DNA from 2 places in the Microbacterium cucumeris genome. Region 1 is predicted to be linked to the other one. Evidence: predicted binding sites of a transcription regulator. Region 1 holds the regulator's gene; the other holds the start of a gene.
What was found. The regulator LexA, encoded in region 1, represses DNA repair genes until DNA is damaged. The targets are predictions, from matches to a motif close to TCGAACANNTGTTCGA.
Positions count from the first base shown of each region.

Region 2: a site for LexA is predicted at 6,239-6,254, ahead of AC3RXZ_RS01725 (HNH endonuclease signature motif containing protein). Genes of this name have one in related genera too.

Region 1 covers NZ_JBYRIZ020000002.1:503,211-512,511, forward strand. The annotation lists gene smpB (SsrA-binding protein SmpB) at 23-499, shown strand; gene AC3RXZ_RS08985 (dipeptidyl-peptidase 5) at 514-2,379, opposite strand; gene AC3RXZ_RS08990 (methylenetetrahydrofolate reductase) at 2,602-3,552, shown strand; gene metE (5-methyltetrahydropteroyltriglutamate--homocysteine S-methyltransferase) at 3,574-5,889, shown strand; gene lexA (transcriptional repressor LexA) at 5,952-6,638, opposite strand; gene AC3RXZ_RS09005 (LysM peptidoglycan-binding domain-containing protein) at 6,918-7,277, shown strand; gene AC3RXZ_RS09010 (histidinol-phosphate transaminase) at 7,312-8,403, shown strand; gene hisB (imidazoleglycerol-phosphate dehydratase HisB) at 8,400-8,999, shown strand; gene hisH (imidazole glycerol phosphate synthase subunit HisH) at 8,996-9,301, shown strand, end outside.
Region 2 covers NZ_JBYRIZ020000001.1:343,487-352,787, reverse strand. The annotation lists gene AC3RXZ_RS01755 (undecaprenyl-diphosphate phosphatase) at 1-65, opposite strand, end outside; gene AC3RXZ_RS01750 (M20/M25/M40 family metallo-hydrolase) at 109-1,404, opposite strand; tRNA gene AC3RXZ_RS01745 (tRNA-Leu) at 1,516-1,600, shown strand; gene AC3RXZ_RS01740 (hypothetical protein) at 1,712-1,876, shown strand; gene AC3RXZ_RS01735 (shikimate 5-dehydrogenase) at 1,870-2,691, opposite strand; gene AC3RXZ_RS01730 (VIT1/CCC1 transporter family protein) at 2,724-3,818, opposite strand; gene AC3RXZ_RS01725 (HNH endonuclease signature motif containing protein) at 3,998-6,049, opposite strand; gene AC3RXZ_RS01720 (DEAD/DEAH box helicase) at 6,284-8,029, opposite strand; gene AC3RXZ_RS01715 (SGNH/GDSL hydrolase family protein) at 8,155-8,982, shown strand; gene AC3RXZ_RS01710 (TrmH family RNA methyltransferase) at 8,994-9,301, opposite strand, start outside.

The DNA.
Region 1 (9,301 bases):
GGCGGGGAGTCAGGAGAGCACCATGCCCAGGGAACGCGGGGAGAAGGTCGTCGCGACCAATCGTCGCGCACGTCACGACTACACGATCGAGAAGTCGTACGAAGCGGGACTCGTGCTCACCGGCACCGAGGTGAAGTCGCTGCGCCAGGGGCGGGCGAACCTCACCGACGGGTACGCGTTCATCAAGGGCAACGAGGCGTTCCTCGACGCCGTGCACATCCCGGAGTACTCCCAGGGGCACTGGACCAACCACGCCGCCAAGCGCGTGCGCAAGCTGCTGCTTCACCGCGAGGAGATCCAGAAGCTGCAGCACGCGGTGTCGGCCGGCGGGTACACGCTCGTACCGCTGAAGCTGTACTTCTCGGACGGCAGGGCGAAGGTCGAGATCGCGCTGGCCAAGGGCAAGCGCGAGTACGACAAGCGTCAGGCGCTGCGCGAGCGTCAGGACAGCCGCGAGGCCGAGCGCGCCATGCGGCTGCGCAACCGGCTGGGGGAGTAGGACGGTCGCTCGCGTCAGCGAGTCGAAGTGAAGCCGAACACCCGGCCGAGGAAGCCCAGTTCTCGTTCCAGAGCGTCGACGATCGTCTCCGCACTGCGGAAACCGTGTCCTTCGCCCGGATACAGCACGTATTCGTGATCGATGCCGCGTGCCGCGAGGGCGTCGCGGACGCCCTCGGACTGCGACGGCGGCACCACGGGGTCGTCCGCGCCCTGCAGCAGCAGCACGGGGACGTCGATCCGATCCGCGTTCGTCAGCGGCGATCTCTCCACGTAGACGGCCTCGGCCTCGGGGAGGGGACCGACGAGTCCGTCGAGGTAGTTCTTCTCGAAGTCGTGAGTGTCCGCGGCGAGAGCGCGCAGGTCCGTGACGCCGTAGCGGCTGATCCCCGCGGCGAACACGCCGCCGCGCACGAGCGCGCACAGCACGGTCCAGCCTCCGGCCGAACTGCCTCGGATGGCCAGGCGGTCCGGGTCGGCGAGGCCGGCCTCCGCGAGACCGCGCGCCGCCGCCAGCACGTCGTCCACGTCCGCGATGCCCCACTTCCCGTCGAGGCGTTCGCGATAGGCGCGTCCGTATCCGGTCGATCCGCCGTAGTTCACGTCCAGGACGCCGATGCCTCGGCTCGTGTAGTAGGAGATGGCCGCCGACGCTGCTCCCGTGACGTGCGCGGTCGGTCCGCCGTGCACGAACACGATGTAGGGCGGCAGCTCGTCCGCGGGCGGGGCGATCTCCGGGTTCGCCGGCGGGTACGCGAACGCGTGCACCGGGCCCGACGCTCCGTCCACGACGATCCGCATCGCCGCCGGCATCCAGGCGGAGTCGACCGGTCCGCCTCCGACGACGGCGACCGTCTCGCCGGAATCGACCTCGACGGACCACACGCCGGGCGCGACGGTCGAGCCGTTGCCCGTGACCAGCACGCGGGTTCCGGAGACATCGTCGATGCTGACGTGTCCGTCGCAGGGCAGGCCCAGAGGGCGGATATCCCCGTCGCGATCGATCACCACGACCTCATCCCGCCCGTTCGTGCGCACCGCGACGATGCGACCGTCGGCGAGCGGCCGGTACCAGCGGTTGCCCAGCACCCACAGGCCGTACCCGGTGTCCGCGTCGCTCGGGCCGACCGGTGCAGCGGTTCCGGCGGGTGAGACGCCATCGAGCGCGATCCGATGCAGCGTCCAGCGGTCGTCCGGGATGTCCGAGTACAGCAGCGTGCGGTCGTCCGCCCATTCCGGCTGCAGGGCGGCGTGCGAAGGCAGCACGGCGTCGTCGTCCGCACCGACGGAGGCGACATGCACCTGAGCGCTCTCCCACGGCATCCGCTCTCCCGACCACTGCACCCAGGCGATCCGTGTGCCGTCCGGCGAGAGCGCGGGGTGGGCGAAGAACCCCGGCCCTTCGGCGTGGACGATCGTCGCAGCAGCGTCCCCGGCCGCCGAACCGTCGAGCGGGATCTCCACGATCGCCCGCCGGTGCGGTTCGGCCGTGAGGTCCTCCCGCACGGCGAGGAGACGTCCGTCCTGCACGCGCAGTCCACCGTGGGCGGGTCCGGCCGCCGTCAGCGGTTCCGGCTCGCCGCCGGGGACGAGCCGGTGCACACGCTGGTCCCGGGCCTCGACGAAGTAGAGGATGCCGTGCGCGTCCGCCGTCCAAGCCCCGCCGCCGTATTCGTGAACGCGGGATCGAGCGCTCCACGGTGCGGGGAGGACTTCGTGTCCTGCCGAGCTGCGCACCGTGATGCGTCCTCCTTCGGCGGGCACGGACTCGCCCCACCAGACCTCGTCGCGGACGAAGCGCGCGCCGTCGATCCTCGGTGCGGCACCCGCGATGTCGACGGCGTGGAACGGGGAAGGCCAGGTACCGAACGGCTGGGGCATTTCTCGAGCCTAGGAGATGGGCCCGGTCGATGCGGGATCTGCGCGGCCACCGGCCCCGACACATGGCGTCACACAGATGCGCCGGGAGCGCGGGGTGCCCTACCGTCATGGAAACGCCCCGTTCGCACTGGAGCGTGGAGCGACAGCCGAGCCCGGCATCCGCCCGCGAAGCGCAGCGCCTTTCGCGGCCGCCCCGTGTCCGCCCTGTCACAGGAGAGAAACATGTCCTCCGAGGACTCCACCACCGCCGGTGCCTCGCGCGTGCCGTTCTCCTTCGAGCTGTACCCGCCTCGCACCCCGTCCAGCGAGGACGCGCTGCACGAGACCGTGCGCCGCCTGGCGGCCGCGGGACCCGCGTTCCTGTCGGTCACGTACGGGGCCGGGGGATCCACGGGAGGGCGTTCGCTCGAAGTGCTCCGCTACATCCGCGAGCACACCGACGTCGAGCCGCTCGCGCACCTCACCTGCGTCGGCAACACCTATGAGGGCGCCGGCCGGCTGATCCGCGAGTTCCTGGATGCCGGAATCCGCAGCTTCCTCGCACTGCGCGGCGACCCGCCCGCCGGGCAGGAGCAGCCGTTCCTCGGGGACCTCGAGAGCGCGGCCCAGCTGGTGCAGCTGATCGACCGCGTGCAGGCGGAGCGCGCCCCTTACGAGGAGTCGCCCGTCCCCGGCATCCCGGGAGCCGCCCGCGTTGCGCCCCGGCGCAAGGTGAGCATCGCCGTCGCAGCCTTCCCGAAGGGTCACCCCCGTTCCACGCACCGCACGCAGGACGTCGAGGCCCTGCTGGCCAAGCAGGCGGCCGGCGCCACGTTCGCGATCACGCAGTTGTTCTTCCACCCGGACGACTACCTGGCGTTCGTCGAGCGCGCCCGGCGCGCCGGCGTCACGATCCCCATCCTCCCCGGCATCATGCCGATCACCTCGCCCGCCCGGCTGGCGCGTGTGCTGGAGCTGACCGGAGAGGAGATCCCGGGGGAGCTCCAGGTCGCCCTCGAAGTCGAGCCGACCGTCGAAGGACGCCGGCGGATCGGCGTCGACTGGGCGGCGGATCTGGCCCGCGAGGTCGTCGCCGGGGGAGCCCCCGGCGTGCACCTGTACGCGTTCAACCAGCACGAGACCGTGCTGGACGTCCTCGAATCCGCCGACATCCTTCCCGCGCTTCACCGCTAGCCCCCTCTGAAAGGACCCACCATGACCGCATTCCCCGAGGGCACCATCCTCGGCTACCCCCGGATCGGGCGCCGTCGCGAGCTGAAGAAGGCCGTCGAGGCGTTCTGGGCCGGCCGGATCGACGAGCAGGAGCTCGAGGCGACGAGCGCGGACCTGCGTGCCGCGACCCGTGAGCGCCTCGCGTCGCTGGGACTGGGGCGCGACGACTCCGCGATCCCGGAGTCGTTCTCGTACTACGACCAGGTCCTGGATGCCGCGATCACGGTCGGCGCGATCCCGGCGCGCTTCGAGGACCTCCGTGAGACAGACGGCACGATCGGGCTGCCCGCGTACTTCACGGTCGCCCGAGGCGAGGGAGACCGCGCCCCTCTCGAGATGACCAAGTGGTTCGACTCCAACTACCACTACCTCGTCCCCGAGATCGGACCGGAGACGTCCTTCTCCCTCTCCAGCGACCGTCTCGTCCGAGAGGTCGCCGAGGCCGCATCCACCGGGTTCGTGACCCGCCCCGTCGTTGTCGGTCCGGTCACGCTGCTCGCTCTCGCCAAGGCGTCGGACGACGCGCCGGAGGGCTTCGACCCGCTGTCGCGCCTCGAGGACGTGCTTCCCGTCTACGTCGAGCTCCTGGGCCGCCTGCGCGCAGCCGGAGCGGAGTGGGTCCAGCTCGACGAACCCGCGCTCGTCAGCGAGTCGCTGCCCGCATCCACCGACCAGCTGGCTGCCGCGGCGGAGCGCGCACTGGCGGTCCTGGGAGGGGCGGCCGACCGCCCGTCGATCCTCGTCGCGGCGCCCTACGCCGCCCTGGACGCCGTGTTCCCGGTCCTCGCCGCTGCGCCGGTCGAGGCGATCGCCGTCGACCTGGTGCGCGGTTCGGTTCCGGCCGCCGCGGCGGGGCTGGAGGACAAGATCCTCGTCGGCGGCGTGATCGACGGCCACAACATCTGGCGCGGCGACCTCGCTGCGGCGTTCAGCACGCTCGGGGAGCTGCGCGCCCTGGGTGCCGCTCGGGTCGCGGCCGCCACGTCGACCTCGCTGCTGCACGTCCCGCACGACGTCGCCGACGAGTCGAAGCTGGACGAGCGCCTGGTGTCGTGGCTCGCCTTCGCGGACCAGAAGGTCGCGCAGGTCGTGACGCTCGCACGAGGTCTCGGCGAAGGACGCGCAGCGATCCAAGCCGACCTCGACGCGGCATCCGCGGCGCTCGCCGACCGGCTGTCGGCTCCGGGCGTCCGCGACGGCGCCGTGCGCGAGCGCTCGCTCTCGGATGCCGACTTCGCGCGGGTCTCGTATCCGGAACGAGAGGCGGCTCAGGAGGCGGCGCTCGGACTGCCGGCTCTGCCGCTGACGACAATCGGGTCCTTCCCCCAGACCGGCGACATCCGCCGTGCCCGTGCCCGTTTCACCCGCGGGGAGATCACCGAGGCCGAGTACGAGGACTTCCTCCGGGCCGAGATCGACAGTGTCGTTGCGCTGCAGGAGGAGCTCGGCCTGGATGTCCTCGTCCACGGCGAGCCCGAGCGGAATGACATGGTGCAGTATTTCGCCGAGAACCTCGACGGATTCGCCGTCACGGAGAACGGCTGGGTGCAGTCCTACGGCTCGCGGGCGACGCGCCCGTCGATCCTGTGGGGAGACGTGTCCCGCCCCGCGCCCATCACGGTCGCCTGGTCGACGTACGCGCAGTCGCGCACCGAGAAGCACATGAAGGGCATGCTGACCGGACCGGTCACGATCCTCGCGTGGTCCTTCGTGCGCGACGACCAGCCCCTGGGGGAGACGGCGAATCAGGTCGCCCTGGCCCTGCGCGAGGAGATCGCGGATCTCGAGAACGCCGGCATCGCGATCATCCAGGTCGATGAGCCGGCGCTGCGCGAGCTGCTGCCCCTGAAGAAGGCCGATCAGCCTGCCTACCTGGACTGGTCGGTGAACTCGTTCCGACTCGCGACCGGCGGAGCGGCGGCCGCCACCCAGGTGCACACGCACCTGTGCTATTCCGAGTTCGGTGTCGTGATCGACGCGATCCGGGCCCTCGACGCGGACGTCACGTCGATCGAGGCGGCCCGCAGCCGCATGGACGTCGTGGACGACATTGCCGAGGTCGGGTTCGACCACGGCATCGGCCCTGGTGTCTACGACATCCATTCGCCGCGCGTCCCCGGCACGGATGAGATCGAATCGCTGCTGCGACGTGCGGCCGCCGCGATCCCGAACCGGCAGCTGTGGGTGAACCCGGACTGCGGCCTCAAGACGCGCGGGTACGACGAGACCACCGCGTCGCTGCGCAACATCGTCGAGGCGACCCGGCGCGTGCGCGAGGACGTGTCCGTCCCGGCCTGACGGCTGTTACACGACGAAAGGTCCCTCCCGCCCGGGAGGGACCTTTCGTCGTTCGCGGGAGATCAGACGGCGCGCAGCACCGCCACGACCTTGCCGAGGACCGTCGCGTCGTCACCGAGGATCGGTTCGAACGCGGAGTTGCGGGGGAGAAGCCAGGTGTGGCCGTCGCGGCGGCGGAACGTCTTGACGGTGGCCTCGCCGTCGAGCATGGCGGCCACGATCTCGCCGTTCTCGGCGGTGTTCTGGGTGCGCACTACGACCCAGTCGCCGTCGCAGATAGCGGCGTCGATCATCGACTCGCCGTTGACCTTCAGCATGAACAGATCGCCCTTGCCCACGAGTTGCCGTGGCAGCGGGAAGATCTCCTCGACCTGCTGCTCCGCCGTGATCGGCACGCCGGCGGCGATCTGTCCGACCAGGGGGACGAGCGCGGCGTCCCCGACCGGCGGGGCGGCGTCCGCGGGGTTCTCGACACCCGTGCCCGGCAGATCGATCAGCACCTCCATGGCGCGGGTCTTGCCCGGGTCGCGTCGCAGGTAGCCGCTCAGTTCCAACTGGCCGAGCTGATGGGTGACGCTGGAGAGCGACTTGAGACCCACGGCGTCGCCGATCTCGCGCATGCTGGGCGGGTAGCCGTGCCGCGCGATCGAGGTCTGGATGACCTCGAGGATCGCCATCTGCTTGGCGCTGAGGCTCTTGCGTCGACGAGTGCGCGGTGCCTCGCTGCCGGGGGCTGTTGCGTCGCTCATGGCTGCTCCTTCGTGGGCCGGTCCGGTGCTCCCGCGCCGATGTCGGAGGCCCGTGGTGTGGTGTCTACAGCGAAACCGTATCCGAGAATCCGGGCTTGTGGAAGATCTGTTCGAGCGTGTCGGAGGATCCGAGGATGCGATTTCGAAGAAGACTTGACATCGATTCGAAATCGAAGATACATTCGGTACGTAGCTTCGCATCCCCCGCTCCCGGCCGAGCGGGGAATGCGAACGCTACGCCAAAGCCCCACCGGGGAGAAGAGCACGAGGAGCAGCATCATGAGCAGCATCACCGTCACGGCACCGTCCATCCGTCGCCCCGCAGCCGCCACGCGCCTGCGTCTGACGGCGCGCGGTCGTCGCGTGCTGCTCGCCCTGGCCGCGCTTCCGCTCGCGATCGGCCTGGCCTTCGCCGCACTCAGCGGCGGATCCGCCTACGCCGGCGGCGATGAGGTGACCGCGTCGTTCGAGACGGTCACGGTCATGCCCGGTGACACGCTGTGGTCGATCGCCGAGGACGTCGCCCCGGGCGTCGATCCCCGCGAGGTCGTCGACGCACTGCGGCAGCTCAACCTGCTCGACGGCGGCGTGCTCATGGTCGGCGAGGAGCTCGCGATCCCCGCGGCCTACGCCGGCTGACCCGCGGCACTCCGCCTCGCGCGCCCTCGCTAGCATGGGGAGGGTGACTTCCCTCGAAGACCTTCCCCTCCGCGACGATCTGCGCGGTCTCACCCCGTACGGAGCCCCTCAGGCCCCGCTGCCGGTCGCGCTGAACGTCAACGAGAACACCCACCCGGTTCCGGATGCCGTGGCCAGCGACATCCTCGACGACATCGCCGTCGCACTCCGAGATGTGAACCGCTATCCGGATCGGGAGTTCACCGCTCTCAGGGAGAGTTTCGCCGAGTACCTGGGCCACGACCTCGCGGCTGACGGGATCTGGGCCGGTAACGGCTCCAACGAGGTGCTGCAGCACATCCTGCAGGCCTTCGGCGGACCGGGGCGGACGGCGTTCGGCTTCGCGCCGACGTACTCCATGTATCCGCTCATCACGCAGGGAGTCGGATCCACCTGGATCGCGGGCACCCGGCACCCGGACCACACGATCAGCCCGGAGGAGGCCGCCGAGCAGGTCCGGTCCGCGGATCCCGACATCGTCCTGCTCTGCACCCCGAACAATCCCACCGGGACCCCGCTCGGACTCGATGTCGTCGAAGCCGTCTACGACGCGGCTCGTGGGATCGTCGTCGTGGACGAGGCGTATCAGGAGTTCGCCCCCCGCGACGCGCCGTCCGCTCTGACTCTTCTCGAGGGCCGACCGCGACTGGCCGTGTCCCGGACCATGAGCAAGGCGTTCGCGTTCGCCGGCGCCCGGGTCGGGTATCTCGCGGCGGATCCGGCGTTCATCGACGCCCTGCGCCTCGTGCGCCTTCCCTACCACCTGAGCGCGCTCACTCAGGCTGCCGCGGTGGCCGCGCTGCGCAACGCGGACACGATGCTCGCGATGGTGGACGAGATCGTCGAGCAGCGCGACCGGATCACGGCGACGCTCGAAGCGCTCGGCTATCAGCCGCACGAGTCGTGGTCGAACTTCGTCCTGTTCGGAGGCGTCGCCGATCCGAAGGCGACCTGGCAGTCGCTCTACAACAAGGGGATCCTCGTGCGCGACGTGGGCATCCCCGGGCACCTGCGCGTCACGGCCGGGACCGAGGCCGAGACCACGGCGTTCCTGGACGCGCTGGCCTCGATAGAATCGGCCACATGAGTCGCACCGCCCGCCGCAGCCGCAGCACGTCCGAGTCCTCCGTCGAACTCGACCTGAACTTGGACGGCACCGGCGCGAGCCAGATCGACACCTCGGTGCCGTTCTTCGACCACCTGCTGACGGCGTTCGCGAAGCACTCGCTCACAGATCTCACGGTCCGCGCCTCGGGGGACACCGACATCGACGCCCACCACACCGTCGAGGACATCTCGATCGTGCTCGGCCAGACGATCCGGGAGGCGCTGGGGGACAAGTCGGGCATCTCCCGCTACGGCGATGCGCTCGTGCCACTGGACGAAGCGCTCGCGCAGGCGGTCGTCGACATCAGCGGCCGACCGTACCTCGTTCACTCGGGAGAGCCTGCCGGGTTCGAGCACCACCTGATCGGCGGGCACTTCACGGGCTCGCTCGTGCGCCACTGCTTCGAGGCGATCGCCTTCAACGCCGGCCTGACCGTGCATGTGCGGGTGCTCGGCGGTCGGGACCCGCACCACATCGCCGAGGCGGAGTTCAAGGCGTTCGCCCGTGCGTTCCGTCAGGCGAAGGCCCTGGATCCGCTGGTCTCGGGCATCCCGTCCACCAAGGGCGCGCTGTGACCGACCGCCCGAGCGTCGCCGTCTTCGACTACGAGTCGGGCAACGTCCACTCGGCCGTCAAGGCGCTCGTCGCCGCGGGTGCCGACGCCGTGCTCACCGGCGACCGCACGGCGGCGCTGGAGGCCGACGGGCTGGTCGTCCCCGGGGTGGGAGCGTTCGCTGCGGTTCGAGAGGCGCTCGCGGCGCACGGCGGCGATGAGATCATCGAACGCCGGCTCGCCGGCGGACGCGCGGTCCTCGGCATCTGCGTCGGCATGCAGGTGCTGTTCGAGCACGGCGTCGAGCGCGGTGTCGACACCGAA
Region 2 (9,301 bases), on a different contig from region 1:
GAGATCGGGAGGAACTCGGTCAGTCCCTGGATGATGCCGAGGAACAGCGCTTCGAGCAGGTGCATGGGGGGGACTTCCTTGATCGGACAGGCTCAGTCGGCGCGGCGCTCAGTAGGAGCGCAGCAGGTCGGTCAGAACCCGCTGACCGAAGACAAGAGATTCTACGGGGACGCGTTCGTCCACTCCGTGGAACATTCCTGTGAAGTCCAGGTCGGCAGGGAGTTTCAGCGGCGCGAATCCGTAGCCGGTGATTCCGATCGTGGACAGCGCCTTGTTGTCCGTTCCCGCACCGAGCAGATACGGGATGACCGGGACGCCGGGGTCGTGCCTGCCGAGCGAGGCGACCATCGCCTCGACCAGGTCCCCGTCGAACGCGGTCTCCATGCCGATGTCGCGCACCACCGTCTCGATGACGATGTCATCCCCGACGATCTCCTGCAGCTCGGCGAGCACGTCGTCCTCGGTGCCCGGAAGGACCCGTACGTCGATGAGCGCCTCGGCGCGCTCCGGGATCACGTTGTGCTTGTACCCGGCGGTGAGGACGGTCGGGTTGGTGGTGGTGCGGAACGTGGAGCGCAGGAAGGCCTCGGCCGGTCCGGATGCCGCGGCCAGCGCATCCGGGTCGTCCACGGGGATTCCGCTGATCGTGCTGAGTCCCTGCAGCAGCGCCTCGGTCGTGGGGGTGAGGCGGATCGGCCAGCGGGTGCGTCCGATCTTCGCGACGGCCTCGGCGAGGCGGGTGATGGCGTTGTCGTCGTGCAGTCGGCTGCCGTGGCCGGCCCGGCCCCTGGCGACGAGTCGGATCCAGAGGAGAGCCTTCTCCCCCACCTGGAGCAGATACGCGCGCCGGTCGCCGACGCTGATCGAGTAACCGCCGACTTCGCTGATGGCCTCGGTGGCGCCGTCGAACCACTCCGGGCGGTCCTTGACCACCAGGGCCGAGCCTTCGACGCCGCCGTTCTCCTCGTCCGCGAAGAACGCCAGGATCAGGTCGCGCTCGGGCTGCTCCCCCGCACGCAGCATGTCGGCGACCGACGTCAGGATCATCGCGTCCATGTTCTTCATGTCCACGGCCCCACGGCCCCACAGCATCCCGTTCTGCACGACGCCGGCGAAGGGGTCGACGCTCCAGTCGTCGGCCATGGCCGGCACCACGTCGAGGTGACCGTGCACCACGAGTGCGGGCTTGGTCCGATCCCGTCCCTCCACGCGGGCCATCACGTTCGTGCGTCGAGGGATCGGCTCGTAGAAGCGCGGTTCGAGTCCGAGCCGCTCGAGATAGGCGCCGACGTACTCGGCCGCCTCGCGCTCGCCTCGAGCCTCTCCGCCGCCGAAGTTCGAGGTGTCGAAGCGGATCAGGTCCTGCGCGACGCGGACGACCTCGGGAAACTGCGGATCGGACATGCCCTCCAGGCTATCGAACCCTCACGGCGCGCCCGGCATGCGCCCTGGTTCGAAGCGGCACCCAGAACGTGCTAATCTCATTCTTCGGTCGGCAACGACTTTTCATCACCTGCGCGGGTGGCGGAATAGGTAGACGCGCTAGCTTGAGGTGCTAGTGCCCGCATAGGGCGTGGGGGTTCAAGTCCCCCCTCGCGCACGGAATGGCCCCGGATCTTCGGATCCGGGGCCTTCGTCGTTCCCTCGTCAAGGGGGTGGGAGGGATCCGAGGGTCTGCCTAGTCTGACGGGACGAACGGAAGGACGATCGCATGAGTGATCCGCAGAACACGCGCGGTGTGCCCGGTGAGGCCGAAGAGGCGGACAACGCCTCGGGTGGGCCGGCTGAGCGCATGGACGGGACGCCTCCGGAGCCCGAGGCTGCCGAGGGGACAGCCGAGGACGACGACGAGGAAACCGCCGATCGCGATCAGTGACCGGCGCGCATGAACCGTTCGGCGGACTGCACCTGCTCGGCTGACGGCCGGATGCCGGTGTAGAGCACGAACTGCTCCAGAGCCTGCAGCGTCGCGACCTCCGCTCCCGTGATCACCGCCTTGCCGAGGGCGCGAGCGTACGCGATCAGCGGCGTCTCCGCGGGAAGCGCGACGACGTCGAAGACCACGGATGCCGAGGCCACCGCGTCATCGGAGAAGGCTCTCGCTTCCGCGTCCGGTCCCCCGGCCATTCCGATCGGCGTCACGTTCACAAGGATGTCCGCCGTGAGGTCCCCGGGCTCCGGAGCCCAGGCGAAGCCATACAGATCGGCCAGTCCACGTCCCGCCGTCTCGTTGCGCGCCACGATCGTCACATCATGGAAGCCGGCGTCCCGGAAGGCGGCCGCCGTCGCCTTCGCCATGCCTCCCGATCCGCGCAGCAGCACGGAGGACGCCGGATCCAGCCCGTTGCGTGCGATCAACTGGGCGATGGCCGAATAGTCGGTGTTGTACGCGGTGAGCACGCCGTCGTCGTTCACGATCGTGTTCACCGATTCGATGGCTGATGCGGATGGCGCCATGTGATCGACCAGAGCGATGACGGCTTCCTTGTAGGGCATCGAGATCGCGCAGCCGCGGATGCCGAGCCCGCGCACGCCGACGATGGCCTGCTCGAGGTCCGTAGGCGCGAAGGCCTTGTAGATCCAATTGAGGCCGAGCGCCTCGTAGAGGTGGTTGTGGAAGCGCGTGCCGTTGTTGCTCGGGCGAGCGGACAGCGAGATGCAGAGCGTCATGTCCTTGTTCAGCATGGTCACCGCTCCAGGCTACGCGGAGGTGGCGGGGCAGCTCAGACCGCGCCGACCCCGAAGACGAGACCGAGGGCGTAGGTGATCGCGGCGGCACCGAATCCGATGGCCAGCTGACGCAGGGCTCGACGCAGCGGCGGCCCGCCGGAGAGGATGCCGACCATGGCACCGGTGGACAGGAGTGCGACGCCGACGAGCACGAGGGCGAGCACGATCGCCGCTGTCCCCTCCAGACCGAAGATCCAGGGCAGGACGGGCACGATGGCCCCGGATGCGAAGAGCAGGAAGCTCGACAGCGCGGCCGTCCAGTCGCTGCCGACGATCTCGTGGTCGTCGCCTGCGGTGCGGATCGGACCAGTGGCCGCCGCGCGCACTCCGGCCTGGGCGGCGGTCACGATGCGTCGGGCGCGCGCGAGCGCCTCTGTCTCATCCATCCCTCGCGCCCGGTAGACCAGCGCGAGTTCGTTCTCGTCGATGTCGAGATCGGCCGCGGAGTCGTGCGCATCGTCGTTGGCCTCGGTGGAGGCCAGGAGCTCGCGCTGCGAGCGGACGGAGACGAACTCTCCGGCCCCCATGGACAAGGCACCGGCCAGCAGCCCCGCGATTCCGCTGAACAGCACGAAGGCCGAACTGACCCCCGTCGCGCCGATGCCCAGCACGAGCGCGAGGTTGCTGACCAGTCCGTCGTTGGCGCCGAACACCGCGGCACGGAACGATCCCGACAGGCGGCGCCGTCCGCGGGCCGCGAGTCCGCGGACGACCTCGTAGTGGATCTTCTCGTCGGCGCGCATCGCCGGAGTCGCGTACTGCTCGCTGTCGTACGGGGACCGCGCCTCAGCGCTCTGCGCCAGGGCGAGCACGAAGATCGAGCCGAACCGCCCGGCCATCCAGCCGAGCAGGCGGGAGCGGACACCGGCACGGGGCAGCTTCGCAGGTTCTTCGCCGAGGAGGTCGAGCCAGTGCTGTTCATGGCGGCGCTCGGCGTCGGCCAGGCTCAAGAGGATCTCCCGCTCCTCCCCCGTCCTGCGGGCGGCGAGCTTCTGATAGACGAGGCCTTCGGCCCGTTCCTCGACGAGATATCGAGCCCAGCGGCGTCGGTCTGCGGGTGTCGGTTCCGCGGGGGCGGGCGCGCTCAAGGGACCTCCTGAAGGTGCGGTGGGATGCTTCCACGCTAGCCACGCGTCGGGCCGGAGACCGCGGAAAACGAGGGATTGACAGCATTTCGGGGAGCCGAACGGGTGCGAGTGCTCAGAGTCACGCGAGGCATTGCTCACGGCACGGGACCCGACAGCGGGCCGGCCCCTCCGGCGGACCGTCAGGTGAAGAGCACGCGACGGGTGGGGTGATCCGTGTACGTCCGTCCGAGCGGGCTGTTCCACTCGAGCAGCCCGTCGGCCAGCTGACGCACGGTCCAGCGATCCTCATCGGCGAGGTCGGGATGCTTGATCGGATGATGTCCCGTGCAGAACAGACCCAGATTGCTCACCTGCGTGCGGCCGCCCTTGGCGTGATCGTGGTTGTGGTCGATCTGGCAGCGCGCCGCCGGTGCACGGCACCCCGGAAAGCGGCAGTGCTGGTCTCGGGCCCGCAGGAAGCGCTTCATCGCCGCGGTCGGGGTGTATCCGTCGGTCTCGGTCACGAGTCCCTGCGGATCGACGAACAGCCGCGTCCAGGACGGAGAATGCCCCGCGAGCAGCCGCACCGTGTCGGGGAGGACGGGACCGTGCGCGTCGTGCTCCGCGAACCGGTCGTCGACGCCGATGAGCGTCTCGGCCGCGACGGACACCTGAACCGTGGCCTGGACCGATCCGATGCCGGTCTGCGTGAGCGTGCTCGGATCCGACGCCAGCAGCAGATCCGCGAGGATGTCGGCCCGCAGCTGATCCATCGTGCGCGTGTCCGTCTCGAGCACACCGACGAGATCGTCATCGAGCAAGGTGCCGGCTCGGCAACCGCCCGGATCGGCGCCTTTGGGCGCGGGGTCGATCGGAGGCGCGCTCGTGAAGAGCTCCTCTTCGAACGAGGCGACCAGCTCATCGAACGCCTCGTCGAGCCACGGGGGACGGACAGTGTCCGACATCCACGGATCGCCGGGTGGATGAGTCTGATCGTCACGCGGATGCGACTGCCCGTCGAACGAATGCTCTGACCCGGTGGAGAGGTCGCCGTCCAGGCCCGGTGGTCCGCCCGCGGGCTCGTTGACCACGTCATCGTGCACGGGGCTCCAGATCGGGAAGTCGCGCTCGGTGATCACGACGGCAGGCGACGTGACTGACGAAGCGGGAGACTCCGATTCCCGGGCCCCCGTCTCCTCCGAGGTGACGGCACTCGCGGACGATGCACCCGAGGACCTCTCGACGTCGCCGCCCGATACCACCTCGACGCCCCCGACCTTCGTCACGCCCGAATCGTCTCCCCCGGCGTGCGCCGCACCCACGCCCTCATCGTCAGCGCCGTTCCCCTCGCCATGCGTCGCGCCAGCGTCGTGGCCCGCGCCAGCGTCGTCCCCCGCATTCGTCACGCCCGAGCCGTCCGCGCCGGCATGCACCACGCCGTCGGCGTGCACCGTGCCTTCCGCTTCGTCGCGCTCTGAACGCTCCCAGCCAGGAACGTCGTCCAGGATCCGGCGCAGTTCCGCATCGAGATCGAGCGGCTCCTCGGGGAACATCGGCTCGTACTCCGGAACCGGGCGCACCCCGTTCACCCGGCGGCGCGCGGCGCGCACGCTCCGCGCCTGCCCGGTCAACCGATCCTTGATCGCGAACGCGAGGATCTCCGGCAGGATCGCGGTCAGCACGGCCATCCCATCACCATCGGGGCGTACGGTGACCGAACGCTCCTTGCGCGCCCGCCGGTGCGCCTCGGCTGTCGACTGCGGGCACAGATGCGCCGCCACGGCCCGCGCGCAGGCGCGCGTCCCGGCCGCTGTGTCGTGCCGGGCGAACGCGAGGACTTCCGCCTCATAAGCGGCACGCAGCCGTTCGCCCTCGGCATCCTGCGCCAACTGCGGAGCCTCGTTCACGATGGCGTCCGCATGCCGCCGGCTGATGACGCCTTCGGCCATCGCCGCGAGCACGGCCGGGAAGCGCCTCACGAGCACCCAGGCGTCGGTCAACCGGATCGATGCCGTCGACGGCGGGATGTGCGCCGCGGCCGCATACTCCGCGGCAAGCGATCGCAGGGACACCTCGCCGGCATCCAGATCCGCGTCGGGATCGGTCATCGCCGACTCGAGACGTTCTGCGAGCAGCACGGCCTGCCGGGCGTGCAGGCGGGACACTTCGCGCTCGGCATCCACCCACTCGTCCAGAAGCGCGCGACGATATGCGAGAGAGTCCTCGCTCGGTCCGCGCCTCTTCGCTGCCATAGTCCAAGTATCGTTGCTATCTTCGAATCAGTCAAGCGTTTCAGTGAACTCAGCTCCAAACGTCAGTGCGCTCGGATTCATGCGCACGGCACGCGACACATGCCTCGTTCGCGCCGCATTGGGCGAAGGTATTTGCCCGACCGCGGCGCGCGCGACCTCACTGACCCTCGTCGTGACACGCCCACCGCATCGCACCTATGTTCTATGCACAACCCTCACGGACGAGCCGCGATATCAGTGCGACCTGACGCGCTTGCGCAGCACGTCGATGCGCGACTGCAGTTGCGTCACGGTCGCCTGCGCGACGGCGGGTCCCCCGCAGATCCGGCGGAGCTCGGCGTGCACGGCACCGTGCGGCTCTCCGGCCTGACGCGCGTACAGTCCCACAAGACTGTTGAGCAGCTGTCGCTGTTCGCGCAAGGTCCGGTGCAGCGGCGCGGGAAGAGTCGTGACGGCTTCCGGGCCCTCCGCGGCCTCACGCGCCTCGCGCAGGCGCGACTGCTTGGCGCTGCGCTGCATGAGAAGCTCGTGCACATGCTCGGGTTCGAGCAGACCTGGCAGGCCGATGAACTCCTCTTCTTCGGGCGTACCCGGTTCGGCGAGCTGCCCGAAGTCCTTCCCCTCGAAGACCACGCGGTCGAAGTGCGCGAGCGACGAGATCGCCTGATAGCTGAACTCCTGGGTCAGTGCGTCCGAGGCGTCGTCCTCGCGGTTCGCGCTCTCCAGCAGCGAATCGTCCAGACCGTCCTCGTCCTTCGACTGCCGGTCCAGCGCGTGGTCACGCTGCTTCTCCAGCTCGTTCGCGAGCCCCATGAGCACCGGCACGTTCGGCAGGAAAACGCTGGCCGCTTCGCCCCGGCGCCGGGCGCGCACGAAGCGGCCGATCGCCTGAGCGAAGAACAACGGCGTGGAGGACGACGTCGCGTACACGCCGACCGCGAGGCGGGGGACGTCGACGCCCTCCGACACCATGCGGACGGCGACCATCCATCGCGCATCGCTCGCACTGAACTTCTCGATCCGCTCCGAGGCGGTCGCGTCGTCGGAGAGCACGATGGTCGGCTGCTGCCGCGTGATGCTGTGCAGGATCTTGGCGTAGGCCCGTGCCACGGTCTGGTCCGTCGCGAGCACCAGCCCCCCGGCATCCGGCACGTGATGGCGGATCTCGGTGAGGCGCCGATCCGCGGCCGAAAGGACCGCGGGCATCCACTCCCCCTCCGGATCCAGCGCCGTGCGCCACGCCTGGGAGTTGACGTCCTTGGTGTTGTCCTGCCCGAGATGCGCCTCCAGCTCGTCGCCCGCGCTCGTGCGCCAGCGCATCTTCCCGGAGTACATGTGGAACAGGACGGGGCGGACGACGCCGTCCGACAGCGCCCTGCCGTAGCCGTAGGCGTAGTCCGTGCTCGACACCCGCGCTCCGGACTCGTCCGGCAGGTACTCGACGAACGGGATCGGCGCCGTGTCGCTGCGGAACGGGGTGCCGGACAGCAGCAGGCGGCGCTTCGCCGGCCCGTACGCGTCCCGGATCGCGTCCCCCCAGCTGAGGGCGTCGCCGCCGTGGTGGACCTCATCGAGGATCACGAGGGTCTTGGCGTCCTCGGTCAGGTGCCGGTGCACGGAGGACTTCGCCGCCACCTGCGCATACGTCACCACGACGCCGTGGTAGTGCGGCGCCGGGGCCCAGTGGCTGTTCTTGAAGCGCGGGTCCAGCCGAATGTGCACGCGCGCCGCGGCATCCGCCCACTGCGTCTTGAGGTGCTCGGTCGGCGCGACCACGATCACCCGGTTGACCTCGCCCATGCGCAGCAGTTCCACCGCGAGCGTCAGTGCGAACGTCGTCTTTCCCGCGCCCGGTGTCGCGGCGACGAGGAAGTCCCGCTTGTCGTCCCGGAAGTACTGTTCCAGCGCCTCCTGCTGCCATGCCCTGAGCTTGTTCGCGGTGCCCCAGGGAGCACGCTGAGGGAAGGACGGAGAGAGCATCGCATCCACGATAATCGGTCCTGCGGACACCGGATGCCCGTCGCCCCCGTGGCGTCGCCGCGGCCGGTAGGCTCGATCCCTGCGAGGCCGCGATCCCTGGCTTCGCACCTGCGAAGGAGAGCGCGATGACCGATCAGGAATCATCCCGGACCCCGTACGTCCCCAACGAGGGCCCGCACCCGTGGCACCGCTTCGTGGCCGTCGGCGACTCGTTCACCGAGGGCATCGGCGACCCCGATCCCGCAGCGCCCGGCGGGCACCGCGGGTGGGCGGACCGCGTGGCCGAGGTGCTGGGCCGCCAGGTGGAGGACTTCGCCTACGCCAACCTGGCCGTCCGCGGGAAGCTCATCGCCCAGATCGTGGCCGACCAGATCGAACCGGCCGTCGCGCTGCATCCGGACCTCGTGTCGATCTGCGCCGGCGGCAACGACGTCATCCGGCCCGGCACCGACCCCGATGCGATCGCCGCTCAGCTCGAGGATGCCGTGGCACGCCTTTCCTCGACCGGAGCCGCTGTGGTGCTCTTCACCGGCATCGACACCGGGTTCACGCCGGTCTTCCGGCCGTTCCGCGGCAAGGTCGCGATCTACAACGAGAACGTCCGTGCCATCGCGGACCGGCACGACTGCATCGTCGCCGACCAGTGGGCGCTGAAGACCGTGCAGGATCCACGCTTCTTCGACGACGACCGGCTGCACTACAACGCTCTCGGGCACCACGAGGTGGCCCGCATGGTGCTGCGCGCCCTGAACGTCCCGAACGACCTCCAGGCCATGCAGCCCGACCCGCTTCCGGCCCGCACGTGGCGCGAGGCGCGCTCGGAGGACCTCGGCTGGGCACGCGAGCATCTCGTTCCCTGGGTGCTGCGTCGACTCCGGCATCAGTCCTCCGGCGATCACGTCGCGGCCAAGCGCCCCGATGCCGTCCCGATCCGCTTCCCCGAGGCAGAATAGGGCCACAGCGGTCAGCGCGAGAGCCCCCAGAGCGCCACGGCAGCGGCGGATGCGACGTTGAGAGAGTCGACGCCTCCGGCCATCGGGATCGTCACCACGGCGTCCGCGCTGTCGAGCGCGGCACGGGAGAGCCCATCGCCCTCGGTGCCCAGCAGGAGGGCGACCTTGTCCGGACGTTCCGCCGCGTAGGAGCGGAGATCCACGGCCTGGTCGTCGAGTGCGAGCGCCGCGATCTCGAATCCGGCCGCGTGCAGGTCGCCGGCCGCATCCTCCCAGTCGTCGACGCGCGTCCACGGCACCTGGAACACGGTTCCCATGC